3 regions of the Clostridium sp. Marseille-Q7071 genome follow, and region 2 is predicted to be linked to each of the others. Evidence: riboswitches for the same ligand, from Rfam matches in the RefSeq annotation. Region 2 holds a riboswitch; each other region holds the start of a gene.

Region 1 (11,297 bases), 1.2 Mb from region 2:
AAAGCAAAAGCTATAATTTTTGGTAGAGCTAAAGATTATTCACAAGAAGAAAAAGAAGAACTTAATAATATTATATTAAGAGTTATTAGAGATGAGTTTAACAATAGTTACATGCCAATAGTTGTAGATGTAGATTTTGGACATACTGATCCTAAAATAATTTTACCTATAGGGACTAGTATTAGATTAAATCCTAATACTAGTGAAATTAATTTAATAGAAAGTCCATTTCAATCATAAAGATAGATTAAGGTATTTAAAAGTTTTAAACTTTTTAAGAAGTTAATTAAGGTATATAGAAAAATAAACATTCAATATGTTCGTATATTTAACTAGTTATTTTCTGTATATGCTTAAATAAAAATGTTGATTTCAAAGTATATAAATATATTTAAATAGGAGGGAATTATGAATAAAGAATTTTTTATCAGAAATAGAAAGAACCTTAGTGAAAAATTAGAAGATAATTCAGTTTTAGTACTTTTTGCAGGAGATGCTCCATATAAATCTGCAGATGACAAATATCCATTTGTACAAAATAGGAACTTTTACTATATAGTTGGTTTTCCAAGAGAAAAAGCCATATTTATTTTAGTGAAACAAGATGGACAAGTATCAGAAAGCCTTTTTATAGAAAGGCAGGATCCTGTTATGGCTAGGTGGATTGGAGAAAAGCTATCTGTAGAAGAATCTAAAGAGTTAACTGGTATAGAGAATATTAAGTATTTAGATCAATTCCATGAATCTTTCGGCAGAATTGGTGGAGATATGCTTATTGAAAACTTATATTTAGATTTTGAAAGACAAGAATATAATATGAGCAGAAGTGAAGGGGGAAATTTTGCAAATGAAGTTGTAGAAAGATATCCATTCTTTAAAGTTAAAAATGTGTTCAATCATATTGCTAGCTTAAGAGTTATAAAATCCGAAGAAGAAATTGAACTCATTAAAAAAGCTATAGATTTAACTAAAGAAGGTATATATAATATGATGTCTAATTCTAGAGTAGGAATGATGGAGTATGAACTTGAAGCATGTTTTGATTATACTTTAAGAAAAAATGGAGTTAGGGTTACAGCTTTTAATACTATAATTGGTTCAGGAAAAAATGGCACAGTGCTTCATTACGAAGAAAATAATTGTGAAGTTAAAGATGAAAGTTTAGTTTTACTTGATTTAGGTGCACAATATGAACTTTATAATGGGGATATTTCTCGCACTTTTCCTATAAATGGTAAATTTACTGAAAGGCAAAAAGCTGTTTATGATGTAGTGCTAAGAGCTCAAAAAGCTATTGAAGCAGCTGTAAAACCAGGAGTTATGTGGAAGGATATAAATGAGTTATCTAAAAAAGAACTTGCAAAAGGATGCAAAGAACTTGGATTGATAAAAGAAGATAACGAATTATCGAATTATTATTTCCACTCCTTTGGACATTTTTTAGGATTAGACACTCATGACGTTGGACATTATAATATTCCACTACAACCAGGTATGATTTTAACCAATGAGCCCGGTCTTTATATTTCAGAAGAAGGCATTGGAATTAGAATAGAAGATGACTTACTTGTGACAGAAGATGGCTGCATAAATCTATCTAAAGACATTATAAAAGAAATAGATGAAATAGAAGAATTTATGACAAGAAATAAAAGATAACAAGGGATAAATATAAAGTATATAGATAAACTATCTTTAAAATTAATGTATAGCCCAATATCGCTACACCTTTGGGTATTTCAATTCACAATGCAAAATTCACAATTATGGTGAAAATTAATTCTTTATAAATTAATTTCTTAAACTAATTTTTACTAGCAATGTATTGCTAGTTCTTTATAAGAAGTGATTGTATCACTTAAAAAATATCAATTATTTTCACATATATATTAATTTAGAGCTAGTATAAGTATAAAATCGGCTTACTTACGGTAGGCCGATTTTATATTTACATATTAAGCTATATTTTTATTTTTAACATAATAATATACAGGTAATCCTAATAAGGTTATTATACTTCCATAAATTGCAAAAGAAGTGTTAGTTATCAATGTACTTATTATTATATAACTACTTCCAACTATTCCTACAAGAGGGATTATAGGATAAAGAGGTACGCGATAAGGTCTCTCTATATCCTTAAATTTACTTCTTAAAATAAATATTCCTGCAACGCCCATAGTAAAGAATATCCATAGTACAAACATTACTAAATCAGTAAGCATATTAAAAGAACCTGATAAAACATAAAGACAAGATAAAAATCCTTGGAATATAAAGGCATTTGTTGGAGTTCCAAACTTAGTATTTATTTTACCGAAAAATGAACTGAAAGGTGTTAAATTATCTTGAGCCATAGCAAAAGGAATTCTTACACCAGTCATCATGTATCCATTTAAAGCACCAAAGATAGAAACAAATATACCGATAGAAATAAATTTAGCTCCATTATTTCCGAATAAAACCATTGCAGCATCAGAAGCTGGTTTTTCTGAAGTTATAACCGCTTCTATTGGTATTATTTTAATTAATGCTAGGTTTATAAGTGCATAAACTATAATTGTTATAGATAACCCTAATATAATAGATTTTGGAAGATCTTTTTTAGGGTTTTTTAGTTCACCTGCCATATTTCCTACACTAATCCATCCATCATAAGCCCAAAGGGTACCTAATATAGCTGCACCAAAACCAGATACACTACTTGAATCTCCTAGATTAAAGCTAAAACTTTGAGCTGTTCCTTTCATAAAGCCAAGTACTATTATAATTATAATCGGCAAAAGCTTTGCTACAGTTACTATTCCTTGAATTTTACTTCCTAACTTTGTAGAAATTATATTAACTATTGTAAGAAATATTATAAATCCCATGGCTAATAGCTTTTGAGAAGTACTGCTTAAATTAATAAAATCTGTAGCTTGAGTTGATAATACAATAGCTAAGGCTGCAACTGCTCCAGGCAGGTAAACAACAGTTTGTACCCAGCCAAATAAAAATGCCCATTTTTCTCCATAAAGCTCTTTAAGATACACGAATAACCCGCCGGTTTTAGGGATAGCTGCTGCAATTTCTGCAATGGTTAGGCCTGACGCCATAGCTATTATTCCTCCTGATACCCAAGCTAATATACCTAATAATGGTGAACCAGCATTTTTAAAAACTATAGCAGGTTTGAAAAAAATACCTGAACCTATAACCATACCTAATACAATAGTTATGGCATCAAATAATCCAAGTTCTTTTTTTAAGACTTTTTCATTTGAACTCTCCATCAATTTTCATCCTTTCTAAGTATATAAATTATAATATTTTACGAAAATATTATTATATTGATTCTTTTGTACATATTTAAAAAGTTTACCCATATATATAAGAGTTTACTATTATATATCTTAAAAAATAATTAGTGAGGACTGACATATATTTTAGGTTACTTTAATATATCTATAGAAAATTTATTATGACTAGAACATTATACCATTAAATTTATTTAAATAAAGGAAATATTGTGTAAATTGGATTGATTATTTTTATTTTATTTATATAGAGCAAAATTTATATGATTTTTTAGTAAAGATTTAATTTGAAAATATAATGCTATGCTATTATTCTAAGGCTATAGCAGTATTAAGTAATAATAAAATATATTTAGACTTTGATTATTTATAGTTAATCATGTTGAAATTTTTATTTTTGATATAAAATTATGAATATAATGAATAATCTTACAATACTAATTTATATTGTCTATTACCTTTGATTATGGTAGGTTTGTTTTAGGATTAAGCATGTTTAAACCAAATTTTTCATTAAATAACAAAATTTAATTAGATGTTTTTAACAACAGAAAAGAGTTATTTGAGAAACATTAAATAATTTTAAGGCATTTAAAAAAATATCTAGCCAACATTTAAGTATATTTTTATAAAATACTGCATAATAAGAGATGATAAAAGAATGACTATATTAATACTATTTGTGAAAAAGGATGAAACTATATCTGTCTATATATTAAGCCTTAAGGCGGTTATGAAAGCGGATTTTAATATACTTAGATTAATTAATCTTTTTAGATGTCTAATAAAAAAGTATTCTTGTGGGAAATATATTTTTACATGAATAAAATTAAGTAAAAATATTATTATATGAAATGTTTTTACATAAGAGGAGAATGATATTATGGGTAACAACGAAGCTAAAAGGCTTACATGGCAAAATCTTGCGCTAATGGCCTTTGTTACAGTATGGGGTTTTGGTAATGTTGTTAACAATTTTGCTAACCAAGGATTAAAGGTAATAGTATCTTGGATATTAATTATAGGATTATATTTTGTGCCTTATGTTTTAATGGTAGGAGAGTTAGGAGCTACTTTTAAAGAAAGTAATTCAGGTGTAAGTGGATGGATTGACGCTACTATGGGTAAAAAATTAGCTTATCTAGCTGGATGGACTTATTGGGTTGTGCATATACCTTATTTAGCACAAAAGCCTCAATCAGTATTAATAGCATTAGGTTGGGGAGTATCACAAAGCGGAGATTTCATTAAAGGAATTAATCCACTAACATTGCAATTAATATCACTAGTAGTGTTCTTAGTATTTTTATGGATTGCTTCAAGAGGAATTACATCTTTAAAAAGAATAGGAACTTTAGCAGGTACTTCAATATTTGTAATGTCATTATTATATATATTATTAGTAATTGCAGCACCTGGAATGAGAGGAATTAAGCCTGCAACAACAAATATAACCTTTAGTTCAGTTATGCCAGAATTTAATTTTGCATATTTTACTACATTATCAATGTTAGTTTTTGCAGTTGGTGGTGCGGAAAAATTATCACCATATGTAAATAATACTAAAAATCCATCAAAAGATTTTCCAAGAGGAATGATAGTTCTTGCAATAATGGTAGCAGTATCAGCATTGTTAGGTTCATTTGCAATGTCAATAATGTTTGATGCAAACAACATTCCTGCAGATTTAAAGATGAATGGCCAATATTATGCCTTTAAAATGTTGGGAGAATATTATGGAGTAGGAAACTTCTTCTTAATTCTATATGCTCTTGCTAATATGACTGGTCAAATTTCTGCATTAGTATTTTCAATAGATGCACCATTAAAAGTATTATTAGGAGATGCAAATTCAGAGTATATACCAAAGTCATTAACTAAAACTAACAAATATGGTGCACCAATAAATGGATATAAAGTCACAGCAATTTTAGTTAGTATTCTAATAATAATACCTGCACTTGGTATTGGTGATATGAATACTTTATTCAACTGGTTATTAGACCTAAACTCAATAGTTATGCCACTAAGATATTTATGGGTATTCTTAGCGTATATGTTTTTAAGGAAAAAATATACAGAAAAGTATCCTTCAGAATATAGATTTATAAAAAATTCTAAGGTAGCCTATGGTGTTGGATTATGGTGTTTTGTCTTTACTGCTTTTGCATGCATTATGGGTATGTTCCCAAAGGGATTAGAAGCTTTTACATCAGAATGGTATTTTCAAATATCACTTAATATATTAACACCTTTTGTTCTTATAGGATTAGGGTTAATACTACCTTTTATTGCTAAGAGGAAAAATAATATATCAGAACTTTAAAAAATATTTTTAATTATTGAATATTATTACAGAGAGTATAATTTATGAGTCCATCTATTTTATATGAATTTAAGTTTCATAATAAATATTTTATTAGAAACTTAAAATCTTTAAATAGGTGGACTTTAATTTTATATATTTTATAAAAAATTAACAATTTATTAAAAAGTTGATTTGAAGAAAATTTACAAATTTACAAATATAGGAACTAATAAATATAAATTTAATATTAATATAATAAAGATTTAATAGTTTCTAGGGAGGATTTGTAATGACTACATTTTTGCTTTATGGAGCTGTAATTGTACTTTATTTGATTTCTTTTTTAAAAGATAAGAAGAAAACAAAAAGTGCATTATTGATAGGAATAAAGTCCTTTGAAAATATAATGCCACAGTTTTTAGGAATTATATTTATAGTAGGGATTATACTTACTATATTATCACCGGAGAACATATCATCTATTATTGGTGAAGAATCTGGAATCATTGGTGTGATAACTGCAGCTATAATAGGTTCATTAACTTTAGTACCTACATTTGTAGCTTTTTCTACAGTAGCATTACTTTTAGAAAATGGAGCAGGTTATACTCAAGTTACAGCATTAATTTCTGCTTTCATGTTTGTTGGAATATTTACTTTTACTATGGAAGCAAAGTTTATAGGTAAAAAGGCAACAGCAGTTAGAAATATAATTTATTTTGTTTATTCTATAGTAAGTGCATTTATTGTAGGGGTTATGATGAGGTGATTTTATGAAATGGCTAAAACGATATTCTTTTTTTATAATAATATTAATTATAACTTTAATAATAACTTTACTTGACTTTAATAAGGGTCAAAATATAGGGTTAATAGCACTGGATTCCTTTAAACAAATGCTAGCAGTATTGCCACCTATAATGCTATTATTAGGACTTTTAGATATTTGGGTTCCTAGAGAAACCATGATAAAATATATGGGAAACAACTCAGGAATTTTAGGAGTAGTCCTTGCTATATTATTAGGCTCATTAGCAGCAGGACCTGTATATGCAGCCTTTCCTATAACTGCTGTATTTATTAAAAAAGGAGCTAAATTTAGTAACATAATGGTCTTTATGGGAGCTTGGTGTACTACAAAAATACCAACATTTTTATTTGAATTATCAGCACTTGGATATAAATATACTTTTACTAGACTTTTAGTAAATTTACCTAGTATTATATTTTTAGCATACTTAATAGAAAGGCTATTAAGTAAAAATGATTTAGAAGAAATTTATAACAAATTTAAAGAATGAAGCATTATATAGATATGCTTCATTCTTTTTGTATGAAATGAATTATTTTTCATTGCTTTAAAATTAATATGAAAAATTATTTAATAAAATAAATTGAAACGTATTGCGTTATAGTAGAAAATATTAAAGTTGTTTTCTATAAAGGACATGGTGCATATTTTTAAAGTTATATAATTGTTCCTTAGTTATCTCTTCTATAGTATTAATTTTAATAACATTGTGTATAGTTCCTATCCTAAGTTTAGCATCCCCTAAATCTCTTGCTAGCATTATTCCACAATAAACTGCTACATCACTATTTATATTAAATAAAAACATTTTTAATTGATCTATTGGAACGACATCTTTCTTTAAAAATTCATCATCAAACTCAACTTCGCTATCTAATGAAATTAACCCATCTCTTACAATATGCTTATCCCATCCCTTATACTCACACAGTCTGCCCCATAAGCCTAGATTAATAAGATTTTTAACAGTTAATTTTATCATCATAATTCTCACTCCTTACTTATAATTAAACTATTAAATATATTTTAATAGTTATTTGAAAATTTTTCAAATTTTATACATATATATATTTTAAACATTATGTTAAAATACTTTATAATATTTATAAAAAATTAATGTTAATTAAAATTTATAAATATATAATAAACATATAACTTTAGATATAGCTATAAGATTTATACTATTATAATTAATATATTTCCCAATTATAATAAGTTCATTATAAATTATAGAAAACTTTAATATTAAATAAACTATAATTACTTTTCATATTTAAATATAAATTATATCATATTTTATGTTTTTATTATAAAAATATTTTATGAAAAGAAAAATATAATATACACAAATATAAAATAATTATTACTTTGTAATATTTTTAATATTTAAAGAGTATATAAATTAAAAGCCGTGATCTTAATCACGACTTTCAATTTCTAAAGTTATAGGACAGTGGTCTGAACCTAGAACTTCATTTAAAATCTCTGCCTTTAAAACTCGATTAACCATGTTTCTTGAAACAAAGAAATAATCTATTCTCCATCCGGCATTTCTTTCACGAGCCTTAAATCTGTAGCTCCACCAACTATATTTTATTTTATCTGGATTTATATATCTAAAGGTATCGATGTATCCATTTGATATAAATTTGTCTATCCAAGCTCTTTCCATTGGTAGAAAACCAGAGGTCTTTTCATTAGCTTTAGCATTTTTTATATCCATAGGAGTATGAGCAGTATTATAATCACCACAAATTATTAAATTAGTACCTTTTGATACTTCAATATTACAAAAATCTAATATAGCATCATAAAATTCCATTTTATATTCAAGTCTTTCTTCAGAAGATTGACCATTAGGAAAATAGATATTCATAAGAGTAAAGTCTTCATATTCAGCAATTAATATACGTCCTTCTATATCAAATCTTTTAATACCAATACCATTTTTAATAGATTTTGGTTTTGTTTTAGTGTAAATTGCAACTCCGCTATATCCTTTTTTTATTCCATGAGAAAAATATGAATAGTAGCCTTCAATATTAGTTATATTCTCATCTAAATTATTTTCTTGAAGCTTAGTTTCTTGAATACATAATATATCAGGTGATGACTCCATTATCCAAGGAATAAAATCTTTTTTTAACATGGCTCTAAGGCCATTTATATTCCATGAGTAAATTTTCATTGTAAAACTCCCCTCATAAGTATTTGAGATAAATTTATAAAATATATCTCAATTTTAAAATATTTTATAAGATAAAATATAAATAATAATTAACAAAAATTTTGTCATAATAATATATATGAATATTTTAATATTATTTATAATGATTAATTTTTATCTTTTCTATCATTATATAGTTTAATAGTCTATTAATAAAGACAAATTGATAATTCTTATCAATATAAAAAATTAATCTTTTTAAATAATTGTATTTATAGGCTTTATTAATGAAAATTTAACTTATACATTACTTTGATTTCTATAACAAAAATTATTGTTCGTAAATAAAAAAATAGAATGAAAGATACGAATTGTTGTTAAAACTTCATCATCAAAGTTCTTGGAGCTTTTTAGAATAAATTTTGTTTTAAAAAATTCACTAAAGGTGAATTTCATCTTCAATTCATATTCTTAAGTATTAACCCTTAATCTCTAAAAAGTTAAGTTATTTTTATAAAAAATTATTTCTTTCAGTATATTTTAAATTTTCACATTGCATACCTATATTCACTAGATTTATTGAAAGTTAAATTCTCATATGATAGAATTAAAATAAATTAATATTTGCTGTTCTGTAAGGAATATGGTTTTAAGCCATAGCAGCCCCCGCTACTGTAATCGTGGACAAAGAGCAATAGTCACTGGAATTTATCTGGGAAGACGCTTTGAGGTTGAAACGAGAGCCAGGATACTTATTAAACAGTATATTCAAGCTTTTCTTCGGAGGGAAGAGTTGGTTTAGTTTTACAGAAAGCCACTCTCTTTCTTTTACATTTAAAGAAAGAGAGTTTTTTATTTTGTAATACATAGAATTTAAATTTAAATATAGAAAGGAGCAATACACAAGTTGTTTCTATTTTAAAATAGAAACTATTATGGAATCAGCTAGGATATCTGAAAGAAAATATATCAAAATATTGACTAGTTATTTTTGAATATAGCTAAATAGAAATTGATTAGTCAGGGGCTTATATCGACTTAATTTATATGGAAAATATAGGAGGATATAGTTATGAAGAATAACAATAAAAGGATTATAACAACTATTTTAATTTTACTTATTGCTGTTGTAGGTTATTTCGCTTATGGAAAATTTGCAAAAGTTGAAACCGTTAAAGGAAATAAAAATATAACAGTAATTGTTAAATCTGAAAAAGATAAATATGAAAAAGAACATAAACATTCAACAGATGCTGAATTTTTAGGAAAGGCATTGGATGAGATGAAGATAATAGATGCAGAAAAGTCACAATTTGGAAGATATGTAAATAAAGTAGATGGAATTTTAGCAGATAAGAATAAACAAGAGTGGTGGAAACTTACAATAAACGGAGTGGATGCAACAGCAGGAATAGACGAAACTCCGATAGCTGATGGAGATAGATTTGAGTTTATATTTACAACAGGCTGGTAAATATTATGAATAAAACCAGAGAGTTAATTATAATAGTGTTATTATCTTCAATAATCACAGTATCAAAAATGTTTTTAAGCTTTTTACCGAATGTAGAACTTGTATCAATGCTTTTAATTGTTTATACACTTGTATTTAGGAAAAAAGCTATAATTATAGCACTATTATTTATTCTTATAGAAGGGCTAATCTACGGAATTGGATTATGGTGGTTTAGCTATGTTTTTGTTTGGCCATTATTAGTTATACTGACATTATTATTTACAAGGATAAATAAAGAAAACTTTTTACTTTGGTCTATATTTTCAGGAGTTTTCGGCTTAATCTTTGGTATGCTTTTTGCCCTTCCTTATATAATATTAAATGATCTTAGTTTTGCTGTTGCTTATTGGATAAGAGGAATACCTTATGATATAATCCATATGGTAGGAAATTATCTGGCAATGATGCTATTAGGAGAACATATTTATAAATTATTAGTAAGGCTAAATAAAGAAGAGTGCAAAAGTTATTAATTTTAAAATTTTATTGCTTAAATTTAGGTATCATATTAAAAGATCAAAAAAACCTTCTTGTAAATGGAGTTACTATACACCATTTACAAGAAGGTTTTTTTGATTCAATTATAAAGGTAATTCATTAATCAAAATGCTTTATTAATTATATATATCGGAAAATTCCATATATATCTTTTCTATAGGGTTAAAATTTATTTGTTTATTTTCACTATAATTACAATTTTTATTTTGTAATATAGGAATTTCCACTATAAATTCACTTCCTACATTTTCTTCACTTATAACAGAGATTTCACCATTATGCATTTCTACCAGAGATTTCACAATGGAAAGGCCTATACCACTACCTTCATGATTTCTGTTCATAAGAGGCTGTACTTGTCTAAACCTATTAAAGATTATCCTTTGTTTTTCTTTAGGGATTCCTATACCATTATCCTTTACCGAAATGATTAGGTTACCATTATTTTCAGAGATGTTCAGCTGAATTTTACTATGAGGCTTTGAGAACTTTGCAGCATTAGATAATAAATTTAAAATTATTTGCTCTATTTTTTCAGCATCACAGCTCATTATTTTACTAGTAATTGTACTATGATAGGTAAAGATTAAATCTTTACTTTCTATATAATTTTTAATAGAATTACAGATGTTTATTATTATGCAAATTATGTCTTGATCATGCATATTTAAAGATAAAAACCCAGCATCAATTTTTGT
Region 2 (11,297 bases):
CACTTCTTTCAATGACCCTTATAACTACACTAATCATTTTAGCAATAACTTCAAATGTGGTCCTATCTCTTGGTATGGTTGGTGCATTGTCTATTGTAAGATTTCGTACAGCTATTAAAGAACCTATGGATATAGCTTTTTTATTTTGGTCAATCAGTGCCGGTATTGTTTTAGGTGCTGGACTCATACCACTTGCTATATTTGGTTCAGCATTTATTGGTGTAATTATGATAATATTTGTAAATAAAAAAAGTACAGATAATCCTTATATATTAGTAATAAACTGTACTAGCGATGAAAGTGAAAATGCTGCTATAGAATATATAAAAAAATCCGTCAAAAAACATGTTGTTAAATCAAAAACTGTTTCTTCTAGTAATGGTATTGAACTAACTGTTGAAATTAGATTAAAAGAAATGTCAACAAAGTTCGTAAATGAACTTAGCCATATACAAGGTATAAATAATGTTATTCTTGTAAGTTACAATGGCGAATATATGTCCTAATATTAGGTGGTGTTAAAATGATTTCCAATAAATTTATTAATATCATAATATCTATTATTATGATATTATCCCTTTTGTTTGCATCTTTAATTGTAATTTTATCTAATAATACAAATTACACCTCTTCTATTACAGAAGCAGAATATATCAGCAAGGTATTTGATAAAAATAAAGTAATGGAAATTGATATAAATATTTCTCAAGAAGATTGGGATTGGACTATTGAAAATGCAACAGAAGAAGAATATAAAAATGCAAATATCTCAATTAATGGTGAAACATATTATAATGTAGGCATAAGACCTAAAGGTAACTCTAGCTTATCAATGATTGCAAGTGACGACACCACCGATAGATATAGCTTTAAGATTAAGTTTGATGAGTACGTAGATGGACAAACTTTACATGGCCTTAATAAATTAGTTATAAATAATGTTATGTCAGATACCACTTATATGAAAGAGTATCTTTCATACGATTTATATACTGCCATGGGAATTCCAACACCAGCTTATGCTTATGCAAATATAAAAATAAATGGTGAAGACTGGGGTCTTTACTTAGCTGTAGAAGTTATAGAGGAAAGCTTTCTAGAAAGAAACTATGGTACTTTAGAAGGAAATCTTTATAAGCCTGAAAGCACAAAAATAGGTGGTGCTATGCCTAATGGTAAGCAAGGACAAAATCCAAATAATGCTCCAGATGCTGCTCCTGGTCAAAGGCCTAATTTAAATGAACAGCCTAACTTAAATGGGCAGCCCAATTTAAATGAGCAAGCTAATTTAAATGAAGGACCTAATAGAGAAGGCAATGAACAAAATCCAATAGGTGGCGGTAAAGGTATGGGATCAGGTGGTGGTACAAACCTTGTATGGAATGGTGAGGACCCGTCAAATTACTCAAGCGTTTTAAATAGTGCTGTACTTAAAAAAACTAATTCCTCAGATCACGAAAAGGTCATTAATATGATAAAAAATCTCAATGAAGGCACTGATTTAGAAAAATATCTTGATGTAGATGAAATACTAAGATATTTTGCTGTTAATACCTTTTTAGTTAATTTAGACAGCTATGCTGGAAGTATGAAACATAACTATTACCTTTATGAGGAAAATGGTATTTTTCAAATATTACCATGGGACTTTAACCTTTCTTTCGCAGGATTTCAAATGAACGATGCTGAAAAGGCCGTTAATTTCCCTATCGATTCTCCTGTTACAGATACTCTAGAAAATAGTCCACTTATATCTAAGCTTCTTGAAGTATCCAAATACAAAGATTTATATCATAAGTATCTAAATGAAATAGTGACAAGCTACATTGATAATGGAGTTTTCAAATCTACAATAAATAATCTAGATAACCTTATTGTAGACTATGTTAAGAATGATGCTACTGCCTTTTATACCTACGAAGAATATAAAACTTCTCTTCCAATACTTATTTCTTTTGGAAAAGATAGAGCTTCAAGTATAACTGCTCAACTTGCAGGTGCTCAACCATCAACTACTTATGATAATATTCCTACAAATGTTAATTTAAGTGCTCTTGGAACTATGGGTGGCGGTAATGGTGGTTTCCCTGGTGAAAAATTACCTGGAAATAATTCTCCAAATCCGAATAATGACCTTCCAAATGGCTTTAGCGATGGTAATATGCCTGATATGAGTACAATGGAAAAAGCTATGGAAATAATTCAGGCTTCTGAAGATGGTATCCTTACAGATGAACAAATTGCAGAGCTTAAAGATTTGGGTATTGATGAGTCAGTACTTGAAATTATTAAAAACTCTCCTTTTGGCATGAAGGAAGAAAATAGAAATAAAGACTTTCAAGATAACTTAGACAAAAATCCAAATATTGATAATGAAAATATGAAAGATAATCAATTTGGTAGAGGACCAAAGGATAGAATTCAAGGATCTGAGACTCCTCAAAATACCTCTTATTTAGTTACTATTCTTATATTCTCATTATTATCTATAATTATTGCATCTATATTTGCTCTCAAATTTAAAAGAAAAAAATATCAAAGTTCATAATATAAAACAAAAAGCTGGTTAAGGTAAATTTCATACTAACCAGCTTTTTGTTTTTATTAATCATATAAATCTGTAATTTTATATCTTCCACGATATAATTGCAACTTTAGAGTTATTAGTATATACATACTTATTCTCTTCTTTTATAAAGTTTTTTTCTATAAAACTATCTATTATATTATTATTTGTTTTTCTCCCTATATCTTCTTCTATTTTTCTATATATATCCTCTATATTGCTAAAATATATATTATTTTTTACATCTATATATTGTATATTTGCATAAATACCTAAAGAATGTATTATATTTTCAAGATATATGTAGTCTAAAACTGTTTGATCCTCTATTCCTAATTCCATATAGAATTGGTTAAACATAGGTTTTTGTATAGTTCGTACTATTATAACTGCCTTTTTAGCTAAAGTATTCATGTTTTTTAAAGCATCTTTGATATTCCATATCCTATAAAGAGAATTTACTGATAGTATATAATCCATTTTATCAATATTGGCATCTTCCCATTTTCCTTCTAAGATTCTTATATTATTTATGTTGTTATTTTCTATTTTTTCTTTTAATACCTTTAACATATCTTTTGAAAAATCAACAGCTAATATATCTTTACACTTATTTGATAATGGTATTGTAAATTTTCCTGTTCCACATCCAATTTCTATTAAACTACTATCTTTTTCAATTAAACTTTCTACTATTTTAAATACTTCTTTAGAATAATCATATAGTGTAGGACTTTTATCATAATTAGGAGCTAATTTCTCCCAAAACTCTCTTTCAACTTCATCATCAAAAGCTCGCTGTTTCTCATACCCATTTTTACTTCTAATTCTATTTTTCCATATTTCCTCAAAATCTATATCTTTATAATCTAAGTACATATTCCTAGCTCTCCTTTAAAAATTTATAAAGCTTTCTGTAAGTCTTTTAGTATATTCATTTTTAGCATTTTTGTAGATTTCCTCAGCTTTTATAATTTCTACTATTTTACCATTTAGCATTACAGCTATATCATCACTTACTGCCTTAACTAAATCTATGTCATGTGATATAAATAAATATGTTATACCAAATTCTTTTTGGGCTTTTTTTAATAGCTGTATAACTTGAGCTTGTACGGATACATCTAACATTGATGTAGGTTCATCTAGTATGATAAATTTGGGTTTTAAAAGTAACACTCTAGCTAAAGCTACTCTTTGAATTTGACCTCCACTTACTTGATAAGGATATCTTGATAAAACTTCATCACTTAATCCAACAAACTTCAAATAGTTTTTAATGTATTTTTGTGCAGTATTTTCATTATAAATTTTATGTAATTTTAGTGGTTCTATTAAACTCTCTTCTATGGTTTTTCTAGGATTTAGTGCTGAATCAGGATGTTGAAATATTATTTGCATTTCTCGTCTTAAATCTCTCATTTTTGAAAAACTATAGTTTGTAATATCTTCTTCGTTGTAAATTATTCTACCACTATCTGGTTTTATAAGTTTTAATATTAATCTTGATAAAGTAGACTTTCCACATCCACTTTCTCCAACTAGACCTAAGGTCTTTCCCTTTTCAATTTTAAAAGATACTCCATCTACCGCCGTAACTACATTTCTATTTACTATTCCATTTTTAAACTGCTTACGTAGATTTATTATCTCTATCATATAAAAAACACCTCACTTCACAGCTATCTACTTTATAAAGATTGGCCTCTTTTTCCATACATAATTTTTTCTTATATTTACATCTAGGATGAAATCTACATCCTTTTGGTAAATCTGTTAAACTTGGCGCAACTCCATCTAAAGGAATAAGCTTTTTATTAGGTTGAGCATCTATTAATCCTTTAGTATAAGGATGCTTAGGATTTTCAAAAATATCTTCTTTACTACCTTTTTCTAATATCTTCCCTGCATACATTACTATAACTTCATCACAAAGCTTCTTTGCTAGCATTAAATCATGGGTTATTAGTATCATACTTACTCCCATATTTTCTTTAAGGTTTTTGAAAACATCATATACTTGATTTCTTATTATTGCATCTAAACCTTTAGTTGGCTCATCTGCAATTATCCATTTTGGCTCTAATGCCATACCCATTGCTGACAATACTCTTTGTTTCATTCCCCCACTTAATTGAAATCCATAAGAACTATACACTTTATTGCTGTTTTTAAATGAGAATTTCTCCAAAATTTTTATAGTCTTTTCCTTGCTTTTACTCTTTTTTTCTTTGTTGTGATAATAAAATAATTCACTTATTTGAGAACCTACATTGTATATAGGATTAAAGGCTGTTTCTGGATTTTGAGGTATTAATGCTATTTCCTTTCCCCTTATTTTTCTTAATTCCTGATTTTTTAAAGTTAATAAATTTTTATCATTATAAAGTATATTTCCTCCCACTTTAGCATTCTGAGCTAGTAATCCTAAGATTGAGAGACCTAATACTGATTTTCCACTGCCTGTTTCCCCTACTATTCCTATAATATTTCCTCTCTTCAATGTTAAGTCAATTCCATCTACTGCCTTAACATCCCCTTCTTTAGTATTAAAATATACTTTTAAATTTTCTATTTTTATATCTTCTTCCATACTAAAACATCCTTTTAAAGATATTGATTAAAGAAATCCTTTTTCTCGTCAAATAGATCTCTTAAACCATCGCCAATTAGGTTTATACTGCAACACAATAGCATTATGCAACTTCCTGGAGCTAATAATAAATGCGGATAGGATCTAAAGTAAGTTTTAGCATCATTTACCATTACACCCCAATCTGCCTGTGGTGGTTGAATGCCAAGTCCTAAAAAACTCAGTGATGCCATTGATAGTACAACTTTTCCAATTCTTACAGTAAAAAGCACTATAAAAGGTGCAAAAATATTAGGCAATATATGATGAATTATTATATAAAAATGACTAGCACCTAAAGCCCTAGCACCTTCTATATAATTCTCTTCTTTTATTTTTAGAACTTCCCCTCTTACTACTCTAGAGAATCCTGCCCAGGAAGTTACTACTATAGCAATTATTAAGCTTTTAATACCTGGTCCTAAAACTCCTGCAATAGCTATCATAAAACTAAGACCCGGGAGCCCTTGAAATATACTAACTAACACTTGTATTATGCTATCTAAAACACCACCAAAATATCCTGCTATAACTCCTATAGTTGTTCCTAAAAACATTGTACATATAGTTGCAAGTATTGCTAAAAATATTGAAATCCTTGCACCATATAATATTCTACTAAAAACATCTCTTCCTAATGCATCTGTTCCTAAAAGATGTTCTTTAGATATGCTTTGAAGTCTTTTCGTCATATCTATAGCATTTGGATCATAAGGTGCTAATACTGGTGCAAATATTCCTATTGAAATCATAGCAATAAGTGTTATAAATGCTATCTTATAAATAAGAGGCATATTTTTAACTTTGTTAAACCTTCTCACCGTTATTTACCTCCAAGTCTTATTTTAGGATTTAATGCTAAGTAGCATAAATCTACTATAAGGTTAAATATAACAAAAACTACTCCTGTAAAAACAACATATCCCTGAACAACAGGATAATCTCTACTCATTATACCTTGAATAACATAACTTCCCATACCTGGAAGTCCAAAAATGACCTCTACAACTGTTGCTCCCCCAAGTATTGCTCCAAAATAATTTCCTAGAACAGTAATTATAGGCATAATTGAATTCATAAGCCCATATTTTAATAAGATCACTCTTTCTGGAAGCCCTTTGCCTTCAGCAGTAACTATATAATTTTGTCCAAGAGATTCTATTAATGTAGCTCTATTTAATCTCATAATTGTTCCTATTGTTCCTGCTGCTAAAACAAAGGCAGGCATTATTAAGTGCTTAAGTGTACCATATCCACTAGTAGGTAATATTTTTAATCTTTCACAAAATATGTTCATCATAACTATAGCAAGCCAAAATCCTGGTATAGATGTTAAAAGTAATGATATAGTTCTTCCTATATTGTCAATTAAAGAATCTTTTTTTAATGCCATAATTATTGCTAACGGTATTGAAAAAATTACTACAAATATCATTGCCATTAATGATACTGAGAAGGTTATTGGTAACCTTCTCAGTATTTCTTCTGATACAGGAGTCTTTTTTATATAAGAAACTCCTAAATCTCCTTTAATAGCTTTTTTAGTCCAATTAACATATTGAACTAATATATTATCATTTAATCCTAATTCTTCTCTTACCTCTTGTATTTCTTCTTCTGTAGGAGTACTTATTCCGTCCATACTTAAAACTTCAACTGCCGGATCTCCCGGTGCAATAACTCCAAGGATAAATGCTAATAAAGTTATGCCTATTAAAACTGGTATAGTGGACAATACTTTTTTAAATATATATTTAAAAATATTTTCCACTATTTACTCCACTCCATTTTGTTTAGGGTAGTTCCATAATTTGTTGCCTCAAAACCTTTTATTTTTTTATTGAAGGCTATTAAATTAACATCTTGGAACAGTGGTATACTCGCTGGATCTTTAGCTGATATATCCTGAAGTTCATTGTAAATTTCTTCTCTTTTAGCCATGTCATTAGTTTCTTTTAGCTTATCAATTAGTTCATCTGCTCTTTGGTTTTTATATCCTAAACTATAAGACTTATTACTTGATCCCTCGCTATGCATATATCCCTCAAATATAGTAAAAGGTTCTGCATTTGGCAGCCCTTGAGGATGTATAGCTAAGTCATATTCTCCTTTTTTCATAGCCTCTTTAAATGCAGCTCCATCTAAAATTGTTATTGTTGCATTTAATCCTATATCTTTTATCGCTGATTGAATATATTCTGCTTCAGTTTTATAAGGGTAACGATCTACTCCATAAGAAGGTACTATAAATTTTACTTCTTTTGTCTCTCCTTTTAATACTTCTTTTGCAATTTCTTTAGCTCCCTCTTTATCATGAACTGGCTTTATTTCTTTTGCAAAAGGAGATGTGTGGTTTAATATATTAATAGTTGAAGTTCCATATCCTCCAAAGAATTCATCAACTATAAGATCTCTATCCACTGCTAAGCTTAAGGCCTCTTTCATTTTTGCATTACTGAATGGTCCTTTAACACCATTAGTGGAGATAAAGTGAGTTATACTTGATTTTCCAGTAGATACATCAAATTTTTCATCTTTTAATAATTCTTTAGATAATTCCGGAGTTATTGCTCCTAAGTCCATTACTCCCATAATTTCCTCAGATTTTAAAGCTGAAAATCTAGTTTCTGCATCTGGAATAACTTTTACTCTTACTTTCTTAGCCTTGGCTTTATCACCATAGTATTCTTCATTTCTTTCTAATAATGTATATTGATCCTTTTCATGTCCTACAATTTTAAATGGTCCTGTACCTTTTGCTATATCTGTAAAATCTCCTGTATTTATATCAAAGCATTGTGGACTATACATAGCACTACCAAATCTAGCCATGTTATATATTAGTGTCGATATAGGTTTATTAAATATTAATTTAACTTCATAATCAGATACTTTAACCACTTCTTTTAAATTAGGATATGTCTTTTCTAAATCAAAAGAATAAAATGGTGATCCTTTCGTTTTCATATTGATATATCGATCAAAGTTTTTAATTACCGCATCAGCATCTAATTGAACTCCATCATGAAATTTTACTCCTTCCTTTATCTTAAAAGTCCATTCTTTAAAATCTTCAGAGTTTGTCCATTTTTCTGCTAATTCAGCACAAGGATTTCCTTTATCATCTAATCCAATTAAAGGCTCCCAAACAAATAATATAGAAGTAGCATAATATGCATCCTTTGCTCCTGGCGATAAATCTCTTGCAGCTGCCAGCACAATTTCATCATCCTCATTTATGCTGGTGTCTTTAGTTGTACATCCAGCTAAAGTTCCTAGCACCATTGTTAACACTAAAAATACTAGTAATATCTTGTTTTTAAATAACTTTTTCATAGCTCCATTCCTTCTCTTTTAAATTTTCACAATAAAAAAAAGCCATAGTCAACGCCATAGCTTACCCATCTTTGCTATAAAATTAGATTTAGTTACTCCCCCCTCAATCTATTTCTCTTTAAGTTTAGGTATCCTGACTTACGATTCCCCCTTAGCCTAGCCTTCCCAGAATTAATCCAGTGGCATATTAGGCATCGTCATCGCTTACAGTGATGGGTTCGTGTTGGAATCTCACCAAACTTCCCTAAATTCTTAAATTTATTAATTTTTCAACAAAATTATACATTGTATTTAAAAATATGTCAAATATTTTATTTTCTTATAAATACTTTCAAAAACCTATTAATCACTTTATTTTTTATTTAATTTATTGCTAATATTGCTAATAAAAATTGTAAGTTAAATGAAATTTATAATAAAATTTAATTCATATCACATCTAATAATTCCAATATTTTTTAATGGTTTCATTATTAATATATGAACCCCATAACTATTTTTCTTAAATATCTAAAAAAATAGTTATGGGGTTCAATAAATTACTTCTTATTCTTCAATTATTGTAAAAAAGCTATGATATCTAAGCTTTTCAGAATCTTTTTGTTTATGATTTTTTAAAAAACTTTTCATTAATTCTATTATTTCATCTGCCTCTTCTTCCGTAAGATAGACATTCTTGCTTATAATAGTTCCATTTGATTCTTGTATATTTTTATCCATAGAGTCTAAAAATATATCTTTACTATTATCATAAAACTCTGAAATCATCATTTGACTTACTGCCAAAAGCATCATTTTAGAAGGTTCCTCTACTTCTTTTGAACATTTTATCTCAAACTTTCTAGCTAAGGGTTCATAATATTTAGTTATAATTCCCTTTATTTTTTTAGTGTAAATTAGCTTTACTATTCCCACTTTTTCAAGCTTATTTACATGATAATATATTTTTGATGGAACTTCTTTCATTTTATCAGCTATCTGTTTTACTGTAGCTGGCTCGTTCATATCTATAAGTGTATTTAAAATTCTGTATCTAAAAGGATCAGAAATAGCTTTTACTTCTTCTAAAGTAGTTAATACTTTTCTATCTTCCATCGCTTTATCCCCTCCCCTTTTGTTATATAGTAATTTTCATTATTTAAATGAAATCTTTAGCCTTTAAGCTTTTTTAAAGCTTTTGCTATAATTTAAAGATAAAACAACTACAGAAATCATTACACCTATAATTAAAAATATAAAATAAACAGATAAATATTCTATTATAATCCCCTTTAGATCATTATCTAAAAGTATTATACAGCAACTTATAACTCTCATAAAAAAACTAACTATGCCTAATATTTCTTTATATGATTTATTCATTATATAAGTATTAATTGCTAAAGTTACCATGGTATTAAAAACCAAAAGCCAAATAATACAAGCATAGGTAGTTCTATAGAAACTAAATTCATTCATATTATTATATTCATCAAAAACAATAATGTACAAAATTTATATTTAATAAAAAAAATTGAATTTTAATTACATTATTTATTTTTAAACTTTAATTCACAGTATACAGCACATACTGTAAAATGAGATTCACTAAAATAAAGTTTAAGTGAATCGCTTTATAAACAGCTTATAAAATTTAATAATATCAAGTAAAAAAGGTGTTAAACTTAGAGTAATAAATCTAAATTTCACACCTTTTAATATTAAGATATTAAAACTTTTATATTCTAACGCCTATTCCTTCAACATTATAGGTTGTCTAATTATAGTTTTTATATTATTAGGTAAACATCGTCTAGAATCATTTAAATATATTTCATGATGTAATCCTCTTAATTCATATCCACATTCTTTGATATAATTATGAAGCTTCTCTACAGTAGGACCTTCATTTGTATAAGGTCCCACATGCATAATTTGTGCAACAAGTCCTTCATCATAGTCTTTATACTCTATCTTAGAGATAGACGATAATTTCTTCTTTCTTTCTACTTCATATAAAGCTTTTTCTATATAATCTTCTGGAACAATATCAGGCTGCATAATCATACTGCACCATTTCCATATATCTTTATTAGCTATTGAAAAATCATTTATATTATCAGTCCACCATACACTTTCCAGTGGCATTACTCCATAATCTATCTTTAAATCACTATTCTTAATCATAAATTTTATAGTATAGGATAAACTGAATAATGTTTCAACTGCATCCTTGTATTCCTTTGATGTATTTGGATTTCCATGGCCATTTATCATTAAATATTTAAGCTTTGGCATCTTTAAAATTGATACTTTTTTCGCAGGCTGACTATAGAACTCTTTAAATACTTTTTTATAATCAAACTTATTTATCATGATTATTCTCCTTAAAACTCAATTTTAAAAGCACAGTTATCTGCTCCCTCTAAAATAGTGTGAAGCTTTGTAACTTTTACTGTTTTATTAAATACTGAGCTAAATAATTTTTCAAACCATCCTGCAGAGCAATTGCAATATGAAACTGGCATATCTTCTACATTTTTAGCCATTCCACAATAACATTTATTATAAATTCCAATTATGTTTCCACTATCCATGTGAAGTTCTCCACCACCTATATGTTTCTCATTCATTAAATCTAAAAATTTTTCAACATTTTCAGCTCTTTCAAATAATTTTTTTGCTTCCTTAATTGTTCTATTTGAAATGCATAAATGTCCACAGGGTTTCATTACTTTTTCTACTATAATTTCTCCAATATTATTTTCAAGTTCATTTAATATAC
Region 3 (11,297 bases), 2.6 Mb from region 2:
TAAAACATGAAAAGCTTTTTGGGAATGAAGCTGGAATAATACCAGCAAAATCTGAAGAAGGAATATCAGTTATGTCTGTTAACCTTCTAATGGATAATGAAGAGCAACCAGCTATATTAAGAGGTCCAGTTATATCTGCTACTGTTAAACAGTTTTGGACAGATGTTTATTGGGGTGAGTTAGATTTTCTTATAATAGATATGCCACCAGGAACAGGAGACGTGCCACTAACTGTTATGCAATCAGTTCCTATTAGTGGAGTTGTTATAGTATCTACACCACAGGATATGGTATCTATGATTGTTGCTAAATCTTTAAATATGGCTAGAAGTTTAAATATTCCTGTTATAGGCGTTATTGAAAATATGAGCTATCTACTATGTCCAGACTGCGATACAAAGATTAGAATTTTTGAAAATGAGAATCTTAATGACTATATTAGCAGAATGAACACAACATTACTTGGAGAGCTTCCTATGTGCAAAGAGATAGCACAGCTATCAAGTGAAAAGGCAGAAAAATATAATGAAAATATTGAAGAAACTATGATTTTAATATCTAATAAAATTATAGATTATATAAAAAAATAAGGTTTAATTAAAATTTGGCCTTATCTAAAAAAATTAATTAAGGAGAATTTTAATGGCAAGACCAATAAAATTGAGAAAAGTTCAATTTATGCCTAAAAATACTTATTTTATACCTTGCTCTAAAAAAGATTATAAGATTAAGGATAGAGTGGAGGAAGTTAAGCTAAAATTTGAAGAAGTTGAAGCGATGAGGTTAAAAGATGTAGAAGGACTTTGTCAAGAAGAATCTGCGAAAAAGATGGAAGTATCAAGACAAACTTTTCAAAATATAATTGATGAGGCTAGAAAAAAGGTTGCATTAGCACTTATTAATGGATATGCACTTTCCATAGAAGGCGGACACTATACAAAGTGTATATGTAAATTTAAATGTGTTTCTTGTCATAGTGAATATGAACTAGCCTTTGAAAAAGTAAAAGAGAGTTGTATAATTTGCAGTTCAGAGAAAATAATATGTAGAAAGAGAAATCTATGTGATATAAAATGTAGTAAGTTATAAGTATATAAGATAATTTTATAATTTTAAAAAGCAAAAATTTTACTTGTTATTTATTTATAAATAAAAATTTTGTTGAAATTTCACAAATAAGAAAGTAAAAAATCATTTCTTGGGAAATAACTTATACCTATATTAATATAAATATTTTTTATTGTGTATTGAAAAAGCCGTGACATAAGTCACGACTTTCTTTTATGTGGTCATTGTGGTCATTCTACTTATAGGATTTGTTTGAGAGAATAGATCTCTAATTTCAGCATAAGGTATTGCAATCTCAAACAGTCCATAAGAAGCAGGTGTAAATTCGCCAGGTTGATAATATAACACTAGTGCATCTGGTGTTAGATAGAATTGTTGATTGTTAATAATTCCCTGAAACTCCTCGGTGAATGGAATATTTTCTGCTCTAGCTCTTTGAACAGCAAGCTGACTGAGCCTTTCTCTAAAGTTTGAGCTAGGATTAAATAGATCTTCAAAATCGTATTCTTCTCCAGTGTTAGAATCTATAATTAAGGAACTATAAATTGTATTTTCATTTTCTCCCATAGTATTAGTATACAAATAGAAGAGAATGCTTATCAATCCATTTCTCTGAAGAGAAAGGATATAAGAACTAACAATTTCATTAAAATTAGTTTGCTCAGGAAGAAAAACAGCGCTATTAAACATAGAATTAACTTTCTCAATAATTGATCCATTTATGTTGGATTGAACATCTTCATTTTGCAATCCTTCAATAATTGGGTAATCTACTGTAAAGCTTCTAGGTGCTATACTCACATTTTTAATATTAGATGAAAGATCCATTACTTCTCTAAGAAAACTTCTTCCAAAACATTCGAACATCGCAATTCTTCTTAAGTCCATTCCAAAATAAACCCATCTTCGTCCATTCCATCTAAAGCCTGCTATACTTCTTCTATCTACGCTGATTAACCATGCCCAGAAAGGTCTACCAATTGTAGGCCATATAAATACAAATTGAAACCTACATGGACGTATAGAACCTGGAGACACAGCGAAAGGTTGTGCACCAGGGGCTCTTTGTGGTGTGAAATTTGGAGGCGGACTAGAAGGTGCACCAAATTGTCTTCCAGGACTAGGTGGGCCCATTGGTGGTCTGCCAGTTGGTTGAGCTATTGGCGGTCTACCAGTTGGAGCCATTGGTGGTCTACCAGTTGGTTGAGTCATTGGCGGTCTACCAGTTGGAGCCATTGGTGGTCTACCAGTTGGTTGAGTCATTGGCGGTCTACCAGGTGATGGAGCCATTGGCGGTCTACCAGTTGGAGGCATCGGTGGTCTACCAGGTGATGGAGCCATCTGTTGTGTACCAGGAGTTGGAATCATCTGTTGTGTACCAGGAGTTGGAACCATCTGTTGTGTACCAGGAGTTGGAGCCATCTGTTGTGTACCAGGAGTTGGAACCATCTGTTGTGTACCAGGAGTTGGAGCCATCTGTTGTGTACCAGGAGCTGGAACCATCGGCGGTCTACCAGTTGGCTGAGTCATTGGTGGTCTACCAGTCGGTTGACCCATTGGTGGTCTACCAGTTGGTTGAGCCGTTGGTGGTCTACCAGTTGATGGAGGCATCATTTGACGCTCTCTATCGTAATTAAAAGGTATAAAATCATAATCTAAATCTTCGTTGAATGACCTAAAATCATTGTCATATGGATGACGAATAAACATACTATAATAACGCTCCTTATTAGTATTACCATAATATAATATGTAGTGAGTTTGAAAAAGTTACCAAATTAATTAATTACTACTAATAACAATTAATATAAGAAATTTTATATATTATGCTGAACTATGTAAATATAATGTTAGAAATGAGAGATAAAGGTTTTTATTATAAAATATAGAATAATTTATATAGTATAACTTTATTATAATTTAGTTAAGGGTTTTCAAAAACTGTTAAGTAATTTAAGATTTATAATAAATCTATTAGGAGGAGCTATGGAGAGTTATAAAAAAAAGGAGAAGCTAAACAGAATACTATTTATGGTATATTTTATTATGGGCTTTGTTGGAATAGGAAATAAGTATGTCTCTCAAAATAATGTATCTAAATTTTTAGTTTCTATTAAAATGCTTTTTATTATTTTTTTGCTAATAATTTATCCAATAGTACTATATAAAATATATAAGAATGATATAACAACTTATAACATTATTCCTCTTATAATAATTGAAGCCATATTTGGTATTATTTTATGTTTTTCTTTTTATATGGTATTTATTTCACCTTTTTTAGAAGTAGGAGTTTATCTTGATATATTCTACATATTGTGGACTATATCATCAGTTTTATTAATTTATTTAGAAGGAAAAATTGCTAATGAACCTATAAAGAAAAGTTCTATAATTTTTATTTTTATTCTATTTTTTATTTTAGGATATTTTATTTATTCTAAATATGCGCAACTTTTAAGATATGAAAAGCAAGATATAAAAGTAGCTGAATTTAAACTTCCTAGACATATGGTTATAATTAATCAAAAAACTCATGATAGAACCTTAATAATTGATAAAAAAATTATTGAAGATTTATTCACTGAGATAAATTCTTCTAATATTCAGTATATAGGGGACTATAAAGGAATAAGTGATCTAAAGATATTTGAGGAAAAAACCATAATAAATAGAGTGTGGATGGATTATGGTGATGATGAAGAACGTAAAAGTTTAGAAGAAGGGTATATAGATTCTATTAGATTTTATGATGATAAATTTTCGACTATAGTTGTTACATCTTCAAATAAAAATATTGATTATCAATATAAAGTTAATTTAAGTAAGGAAATTATAAATAAAATTTTAAATGCACCTAATGAAGTTTTACCTTTTGAGAATTATTATGAACTCGAAAAAAAAGCAAAAAAATATATAGGGAAATTGGGATATAAGATTATAGACGATAGTGAACAGGTTTATTATTTAAAACTTCCAAAGGATTATAATTATATTTATAACAATTATAATATAGGAAGCTTTTTAAAGGATAAAAATGAATTATCTAAGAAAAATGGATATGACTTTTCTAAATATATGGGTGAAGATGTAAAGTTATTTACTTATAAAGTAAACAATAGTGAAAAAGACATTAAGAATATTTACTTTTTCTTATATGAGGATGATATTATTGGAGCATGGCAAGAAGATAGAGAAGATATTGATGATTTGTCAATTTTAAAAGCTCATACTAAAGAAATAAGAGAATATTATACATTTGAAGATCTAAATATAGGGAATATAGAAGATTTAAATATTATAAGAATTTCAAAAAATAATAAAAAATATAAGACTATTGATGACAAAAATGAAGTTAATAAGTTTTTAAAAGAGCTTAATAAGTATTCTTTAAAGTTAAATGAAGATATGGATAAAGATACTTTGGCTGTTTATTATCATATAAAATTAATGAATAGTACAAGAAGCAATTTAATTGATATAAAAAGATGTGAACAGAATACATTAATAATTAATAATGTACCTTATTCTATAATTGATGGAAATATAAATTTTGAAGATTTTTATCATAAAGGAAAAGATAATTAAAAAATAAAATTTCATAAATGCTATTAATTTCTTGAGTTTAAATTATAGATTTGGGCAAAATAATCCTATAGTTAATTTATATTTTAGAGGAGGATTATTCTATGAAAAATGTGCCTGAAGCAAAACGTGTAGCATTAACCCCATCTACAAAAAAGGAATTAAATAAATTTAACCAAGAGTTTTCAGAAGATATTTCTCAAGATTCTGAAAAAAATAATAAAGCAAGAAAAAATAAATAGTTATTAGTAATGACATATTGCACCTCTGTGGAATTTATATTCTCAGGGGTGCAATATGTTGTAGAAATAATTTGATAATAGTTACTTATTGCATTCTATTTTATATTAGATACCTATATAATACTTAAAATGTATATAGACTATTCATCAATAATCGTTATATATTGCTTTTTTTATTTTAGTTATAAAATTTATATTTAAAGCATAATTAAATCTCATATATATTAATATAATAGATATGACCTGCTATAATATAATCAATTAACAATTTATTAAATTACTTTCAAACTTTTCTTAAATTGGTTAGAATAAAACAAATTTAGTTTTAATTTGGAAAGCAAAGTAAATTAGAGGGGGGATATTTTGAACTTTCAAGGAATTATAATAGGAATATTTTCATTTTTAATTATAGGTATTTTTCATCCTATAGTAATTAAAGGGGAATACTATTTTAGCAAGAAAATATGGCCAATGTTTTTATTATTAGGTATTATATTTATAATTGTATCCTTAAATATTAAAGGTCAATTGTTATCAGCTTTACTAGGAGTTACAGGTTTTTCTTGTCTTTGGAGCATACATGAGCTAATAGAACAAGAACAACGGGTAAAAAAAGGATGGTTTCCTAAAAATCCTAAACGTAAATAATTTTTATATAATAATATATAGTTAAAAAATAACTAGCGTAATGGCTAGTTATTTTTCAAATACCTAAGATAATATATAAATAAAAAATAATTGTATTAAATTACTGTAGCACTTCTTAAGTCATTATTAAAGGAGTTTGGAATATATATTATGTTTAATTTATTTGTTAATTTATTTCTCTCAATTTGACAATTAAGTCCGAAAAGCTCATATACAATATTCTCATTTAAAACATCTTCTGGCTTTCCAAAATCTAGTATTGTTCCATTTTTCATTATAATTATTTTATCGCAATAATAGCAAGCAATATTTAAATCGTGAATTGCTGAAAATACTGTTAAATTTTGAGATTTTATTATGTCCATTATTTGTAGTTGATATCCAATATCAAGGTGGTTAGTTGGTTCATCAAGAATCATAAAATCACTTTCTTGAGCTAATGCTCTTGCAATTAAAACTCTCTGTTTTTCTCCACCAGATAAATTTAAAAAATTTCTATCTTTAAAATCTAACATTCCAACTTTTTCTAAACAATTTTCAGCGAGTTCTATGTCATTAGAATTGTTATTTTCAAATAAACTTTTATGTGCAAAACGACCTATTAACACCATATCTATAACTTTAAAGTCAAATTCAGGTCTATTTTCTTGAGCTACTACTGACATATTCTTAGCAATTTCTTTATTAGATAATTTTTTTAAGTTTATATTGTTTAAGAAAACCTCACCTTTATCTGGTGTACAAACTCTATATATATTTTTAAGTAAAGTTGATTTGCCACTACCATTTGGTCCTATAATTCCAACAAAATCACCTTTATTTATTTCTAGATTTATATTTTCTAATATATGCTTATATTGTAAATCTTTTACGCTTAATTTGACCATGTTAACCTCCAAAAGAATATTTACTCTTTTTTAATAGAAGTAAGAAGAATGGTGCGCCAATGAAAGCCGTAACAACACCTATAGGAAGTTCTTCAGGAGAACCAATTATTCTTGCAAGTATATCAGACCATATTAAGAATAAAGACCCTAAAAGAATAGTTAATGGAATAAGCTTTTTATGCACAGAACCAGCAATAGTCCTTGAAATATGAGGAATTACAAGACCAACAAAGCCTATTATCCCACTTAGAGATACCATAATTCCAGTTAATAGTGTACTTGTAGCTATTATTATTTTTTTCAAAAGTTTAATGTTAACACCTAAAGTTATAGCTGCATCTTCACCAAGTAAAATTGCATCCAATGTTTTATGAATTATTAAAGCTATTATGGAGGAAACTACTAAAACTAAAAAAGCTAAAAGTAAGTCATTCCATTTAGCACCAGCAAGTGAGCCAGTCATCCAAAACATTACAGAGTAAAGCTTTCTAACATCTTTGGCTTTAAACATAACAAAGTTTGTTATAGCTGAGAATACAGATGCTACTGCTACTCCTGTTAAGACCAATCCAGAAGAAGAAAAATTTCCCTGACTACTTGAAATAATAAAGACAATTATTGAAGAAAGTAATGCTCCAATAAAAGCACCTAAATGTACAGATAAGATAGGGAATGATAGTGTACTACCTAGTAAAATAGTTAGTACAGCCCCGGTTGAAGCACCGGAAGATATTCCAAGTATATAAGGGTCAGCTAGAACATTCTTTGTTAATGCTTGCATTAATACACCAGATAAAGATAGACCAGCACCAACAATCGCGGCAAGAAGTACTCTCGGAAGTCTTAATTGCCACACTATATTTTCTACAGAGTTAGACCAAGTTTTTGGAAAAAATTCTTTGTTTGATATATTATTAATTATTATTTTACATAATTCAGTACCACTTATATTTATAGATCCTACATTAACAGCAATTATTATAGAAACTATTAAAAATAGAATTAAGGATATGTATATAAAGGGAAAGGTAAGTTTATTTTTTTTCATGTCAATAACTCTCCATGTCAATTCTTAAAAGCTTCTGGATGGAATTTTTCAGCCATAGTTTTTATTGCATTAGAGTTTCTTACACCTGCAACAACATCTGAAAGTCCTAAAACAAAAATATTATTATTTTTTATTGCATCTACATCTTTTAGAGCTGCATTATTTTTTAAAAAGTTTATTTTTTCTTCTACGTTATCAGCAGCATTGTATTGCATAACAATTATGTATTCAGGATTTCTATTTACAACTTCTTCCCAAGTTACATTAGCCCATGGTTTTTCACCATCTTTAAATATATTCACACCACCAGCAAGCCTAATTAAATCTGTTGGTAAACCATTACAAGATGTAAATGGTGAATCTTCTCCAGAGTCATAAATAAAAGCTCTAACTGGTTCTTTGTCTTTAGGAACAGCAGATGAAATATCTTCAATTTCTTTTTTCATTTTTGATATAACATTACTTGCATTTTCTTTTACATTAAATATATTTCCTAGATTAGTAAAATCTTCATAAACAGTTTCCATCGTTGCATTAGGACTTTCACATTTTGGAACATAAATTTTTATTTCATTTTCTTTGCAGAACTCAGCATTAAAGTTGTTTTCTGTAAAGGTAGACATCCATCCAGTTATAAAATCTGGTTCTACGCCAAGTAAAGTTTCTTTTGAAGGCATTAAGTCAGCTAACTCATTTAATTTAGCATGGGCGTCTTTATATTCCGGCAATATCTCATTGTCTTGAAAGGAATATCCAGCTATGGAGTTTTCTAAACCTAAAGCAAGAAGCATCTCTGTTGTAAAACCACTTAAACTTGCAGCTTTCTTAGGAGCTTCAGAGAAAACTTCATCTGCCTTTCCAAAAGGTAAGTCATTATTAATTGTAACTTGAGCATAAGCTTTAGTATCAGAGGTTGATTCTACAGAATTTGAAGCATTATTTTCATTTGCATTACCACATCCTCCTAACATAGTTGCAGTTAAAGAAACCGCTAAAATCAATGAATAAATTTTTTGTTTTTTCATCTTAAAATTCCCCCATTATTTTTTAGAATTGTAATGTGTTATTTATATATTTAAATAAAATATTTTATTTATTAACTTTAAAAAAATAGCAATAGAAAGCTATTAAAATTAAGTTTTTTATTAATTTTTAAAATAAAAAAAGTATCTTAAGAATTAAGATACTAAAAGATGTAATGCTAAAATAATAAATCTATTTCTAATATTTAAACTATAAATAAAATAAGACAATACCATATAGTTAAATTAGCAACCTTAAAATACCTTATCCTAGTAAGTGATTTTAAAACCTATATTGGCAGGTCTCCTGACTTAGATTCATCATAAGTTTTTACCTTCCCACAAAAAAAATGCAGTGGCATAACAAAAATTTACTCTTCAATACAGTGGCTGGACCGTAAGGGATTTTCACCCTTTTCCCTTTTAAGAAATACCTATATTTCACCAAAATAGTTAATATATTTAATTTTAAATAAAGATTTACAATTACTTCATCAGGATTATAACACAAAATTTTACAAAAAGTATATTTCAGAAAATTTAAATTATTGCAAAATGCATTTGTTTCTTTATATAATTTATTTACTATAAGCAATAGATATAATAAGCAATAGATATAAATTATATATAGTATTAAGAGAGTAATAGTATTATAACAGTATAAAGAAAAATTGTAAATATTTTGATATAATTGGCATGAAAGATTCTGGCAAAAATTTAATTATAACTAATAGTGTTGAAGAGTAAAAATCTATAATTATAAGAAAAATTGATTTAAGGAAATATAAAAATAAGAAAGGAGAAGCCACTAAATAAAATTGTATACAAAAAGAAAAGTGTTCATAGAAATATATTTTTAGTGGCAAAATAATGATGATAACAAATATTTATTTAGTTAGACATGCTCATTCTAATTACAACGCTGATGAGCTAAATAGATCCTTATCTAATAAAGGAATTATAGACAGAAATAAAATTACGGAAATACTTGCAAAAGAAAATATAGATTTAGTAATTTCTAGTCCTTATAAAAGAGCAATAGAAACTGTAGAAGTTGTAGCAAATTTAATAAATAAAAGTATAATTATAGAGGAAGGCTTTAAAGAAAGAAAATTATGTGAATATCCTGTGGATAATTTCGAGGAAGCTATAACAAAATTGTGGACAAATCCAAGCTTTTATTTTGAAGGTGGAGAAAGTAATATAGAAGCACAAGCAAGGGGCGTTAATTCCTTAAATAATATATTAGATAATTATAGTGGAAAAAATATAGCTATTGGAACTCATGGTAATATTATGGTGCTTATTATGAATTATTATTGCAAAAAGTATGATTTTGATTTTTGGAAGGAACTTAAGATGCCTGATGCTTATAAGTTAATTTTCGAGAATAAAAAGCTCTTAGCTATAGAAGCAGTTAGTAAATAAAGGTATAAATAAGTTATTTACTACAAATATTTAATAGAAGTTTATAATAAAATTATTAAAATTATGATTATTTAATGAAATTTAAAAATAATATGAATTTTTTATTAATATGTTAATAAAAAGTTAAAATGTATAAATAAAATAATATATTGACATAAATATCTAGATATAGCTATACTTAGTACATGGGTGTAAAACCTAAATATGATTAATTTATAAAAGGAGGTAGTAAGATGTTAAACAGATTAATAAGTATAGGATCCAAATTTAATATTGTATTAACTAATACCCTACCTCATGATATAGGTTTATCATAGCCTTTTTGTGTAAATTTTAGTCCTAGGGTATTCCTAGGACTTTTTTATGCATTAATAGCTGTATTTTCCTGTTTATCAATGGGAAAATACGGCTTTTTTTCATCTCTGGGGATTCTATATTAAGTAAAAATTGGATAATCATTCTAGGTAGATTGTTCAAAAAACATTTGTAACAATGTGCAATTTTAAACTTGTGTTTAGAACTAAAAAAATAAATATAAATTTTAAAATTTTCTATAGCAGTTTAGAAGGTGTTGAAAATTGTACGTTGTTTATTTTAAAAAGTGACTTGTAGCTGGAGGGGGCGATTTACGTTGAAGAAAATTTTAAGCTACACAAAAAATTATAAACTAATAACACTAATTGGAGCATTAGCTATGATTATTATAATTGGTGTTGACTTAGTAACTCCTTATATTACAAAACTATTTATTGATGATGTAATTGTAAAGGGAAATTATGAAATACTAGGAATGTTGCTCAAAGGTATTGCAGTAATAGCATTTACAAAATTTATATTTGGATATGTAAAGGAATTTATGTTTGATTATCTTGGAAGAAAAGTTGCAGGAGATCTAAAACAAAATCTTTTTGATCATATTCAAAGCTTATCTTTTTCATATTTTGATAATATGAATACTGGTGAACTTATGTCTAGAGTTGGTGAAGATGTAGACAATATTTGGGGAGTTATGGGTTTTGGAATGAGATTATTTATAGAAAATATTGTTTACTTTGTTTTATCTACAGTTATCTTACTAAGAATGAATGTACTTTTAACAGTAATTGCACTAATTACTATGCCAGTTATAGCTTTTATAACTGTAAAGCTTGAAAAGCAATTAGACTCAGTTTTTGAAAAAATAAGTGATCATACAGCAGTATTAAATACTACTGCTCAAGAAAATATTGCAGGGGTTAAACTGGTAAAAGCCTTTGCAAGAGAAAAGCATGAAATATTAAAATTTCTTAAGTTTAACAATAAAAATTATGATCTTGCTGTTGAGCGGTCAAAAATTTGGGGAAAGTTTTATCCTATAGAAGAATTTTTA

What was found. A riboswitch is a leader RNA that binds a small molecule or an ion and turns the genes downstream of it on or off. The one in region 2 is predicted to bind cobalamin.
Region 1: linked by a shared signal. The riboswitch ahead of ACWPW7_RS12095 (DUF4430 domain-containing protein) and the one ahead of ACWPW7_RS18225 (ABC transporter substrate-binding protein) in region 2 are both predicted to bind cobalamin.
Region 3: linked by a shared signal. The riboswitch ahead of ACWPW7_RS05980 (ABC transporter substrate-binding protein) and the one ahead of ACWPW7_RS18225 (ABC transporter substrate-binding protein) in region 2 are both predicted to bind cobalamin.

Annotation. Positions count from the first base shown of each region.
Region 1 is NZ_CBCOPR010000001.1:2,571,323-2,582,619, forward strand. Features, by position in the region: gene ACWPW7_RS12055 (S66 family peptidase) at 1-240, shown strand, start outside; gene ACWPW7_RS12060 (aminopeptidase P family protein) at 409-1,659, shown strand; gene ACWPW7_RS12065 (APC family permease) at 1,956-3,275, opposite strand; gene ACWPW7_RS12070 (amino acid permease) at 4,183-5,625, shown strand; gene ACWPW7_RS12075 (permease) at 5,897-6,376, shown strand; gene ACWPW7_RS12080 (permease) at 6,381-6,908, shown strand; gene ACWPW7_RS12085 (hypothetical protein) at 7,032-7,403, opposite strand; gene ACWPW7_RS12090 (exodeoxyribonuclease III) at 7,836-8,606, opposite strand; cobalamin riboswitch at 9,157-9,359, shown strand; gene ACWPW7_RS12095 (DUF4430 domain-containing protein) at 9,658-10,059, shown strand; gene ACWPW7_RS12100 (hypothetical protein) at 10,065-10,574, shown strand; gene ACWPW7_RS12105 (sensor histidine kinase) at 10,716-11,297, opposite strand, start outside.
Region 2 is NZ_CBCOPR010000001.1:3,815,659-3,826,955, forward strand. Features, by position in the region: gene ACWPW7_RS18190 (DUF4956 domain-containing protein) at 1-506, shown strand, start outside; gene ACWPW7_RS18195 (CotH kinase family protein) at 524-2,548, shown strand; gene ACWPW7_RS18200 (class I SAM-dependent methyltransferase) at 2,627-3,445, opposite strand; gene ACWPW7_RS18205 (ABC transporter ATP-binding protein) at 3,461-4,225, opposite strand; gene ACWPW7_RS18210 (ABC transporter ATP-binding protein) at 4,200-5,159, opposite strand; gene ACWPW7_RS18215 (ABC transporter permease) at 5,174-6,019, opposite strand; gene ACWPW7_RS18220 (ABC transporter permease) at 6,022-6,969, opposite strand; gene ACWPW7_RS18225 (ABC transporter substrate-binding protein) at 6,969-8,534, opposite strand; cobalamin riboswitch at 8,640-8,820, opposite strand; gene ACWPW7_RS18230 (helix-turn-helix domain-containing protein) at 9,080-9,628, opposite strand; gene ACWPW7_RS18235 (hypothetical protein) at 9,692-9,991, opposite strand; gene ACWPW7_RS18240 (GyrI-like domain-containing protein) at 10,265-10,888, opposite strand; gene ACWPW7_RS18245 (DUF6144 family protein) at 10,900-11,297, opposite strand, start outside.
Region 3 is NZ_CBCOPR010000001.1:1,252,245-1,263,541, forward strand. Features, by position in the region: gene ACWPW7_RS05940 (Mrp/NBP35 family ATP-binding protein) at 1-590, shown strand, start outside; gene ACWPW7_RS05945 (DUF134 domain-containing protein) at 643-1,089, shown strand; gene ACWPW7_RS05950 (DUF3298 domain-containing protein) at 1,282-2,778, opposite strand; gene ACWPW7_RS05955 (DUF4830 domain-containing protein) at 3,055-4,656, shown strand; gene ACWPW7_RS05960 (hypothetical protein) at 4,758-4,895, shown strand; gene ACWPW7_RS05965 (DUF4491 family protein) at 5,259-5,543, shown strand; gene ACWPW7_RS05970 (ABC transporter ATP-binding protein) at 5,639-6,430, opposite strand; gene ACWPW7_RS05975 (FecCD family ABC transporter permease) at 6,432-7,478, opposite strand; gene ACWPW7_RS05980 (ABC transporter substrate-binding protein) at 7,496-8,503, opposite strand; cobalamin riboswitch at 8,781-8,964, opposite strand; gene ACWPW7_RS05985 (histidine phosphatase family protein) at 9,371-9,928, shown strand; gene ACWPW7_RS05990 (ABC transporter ATP-binding protein) at 10,560-11,297, shown strand, end outside.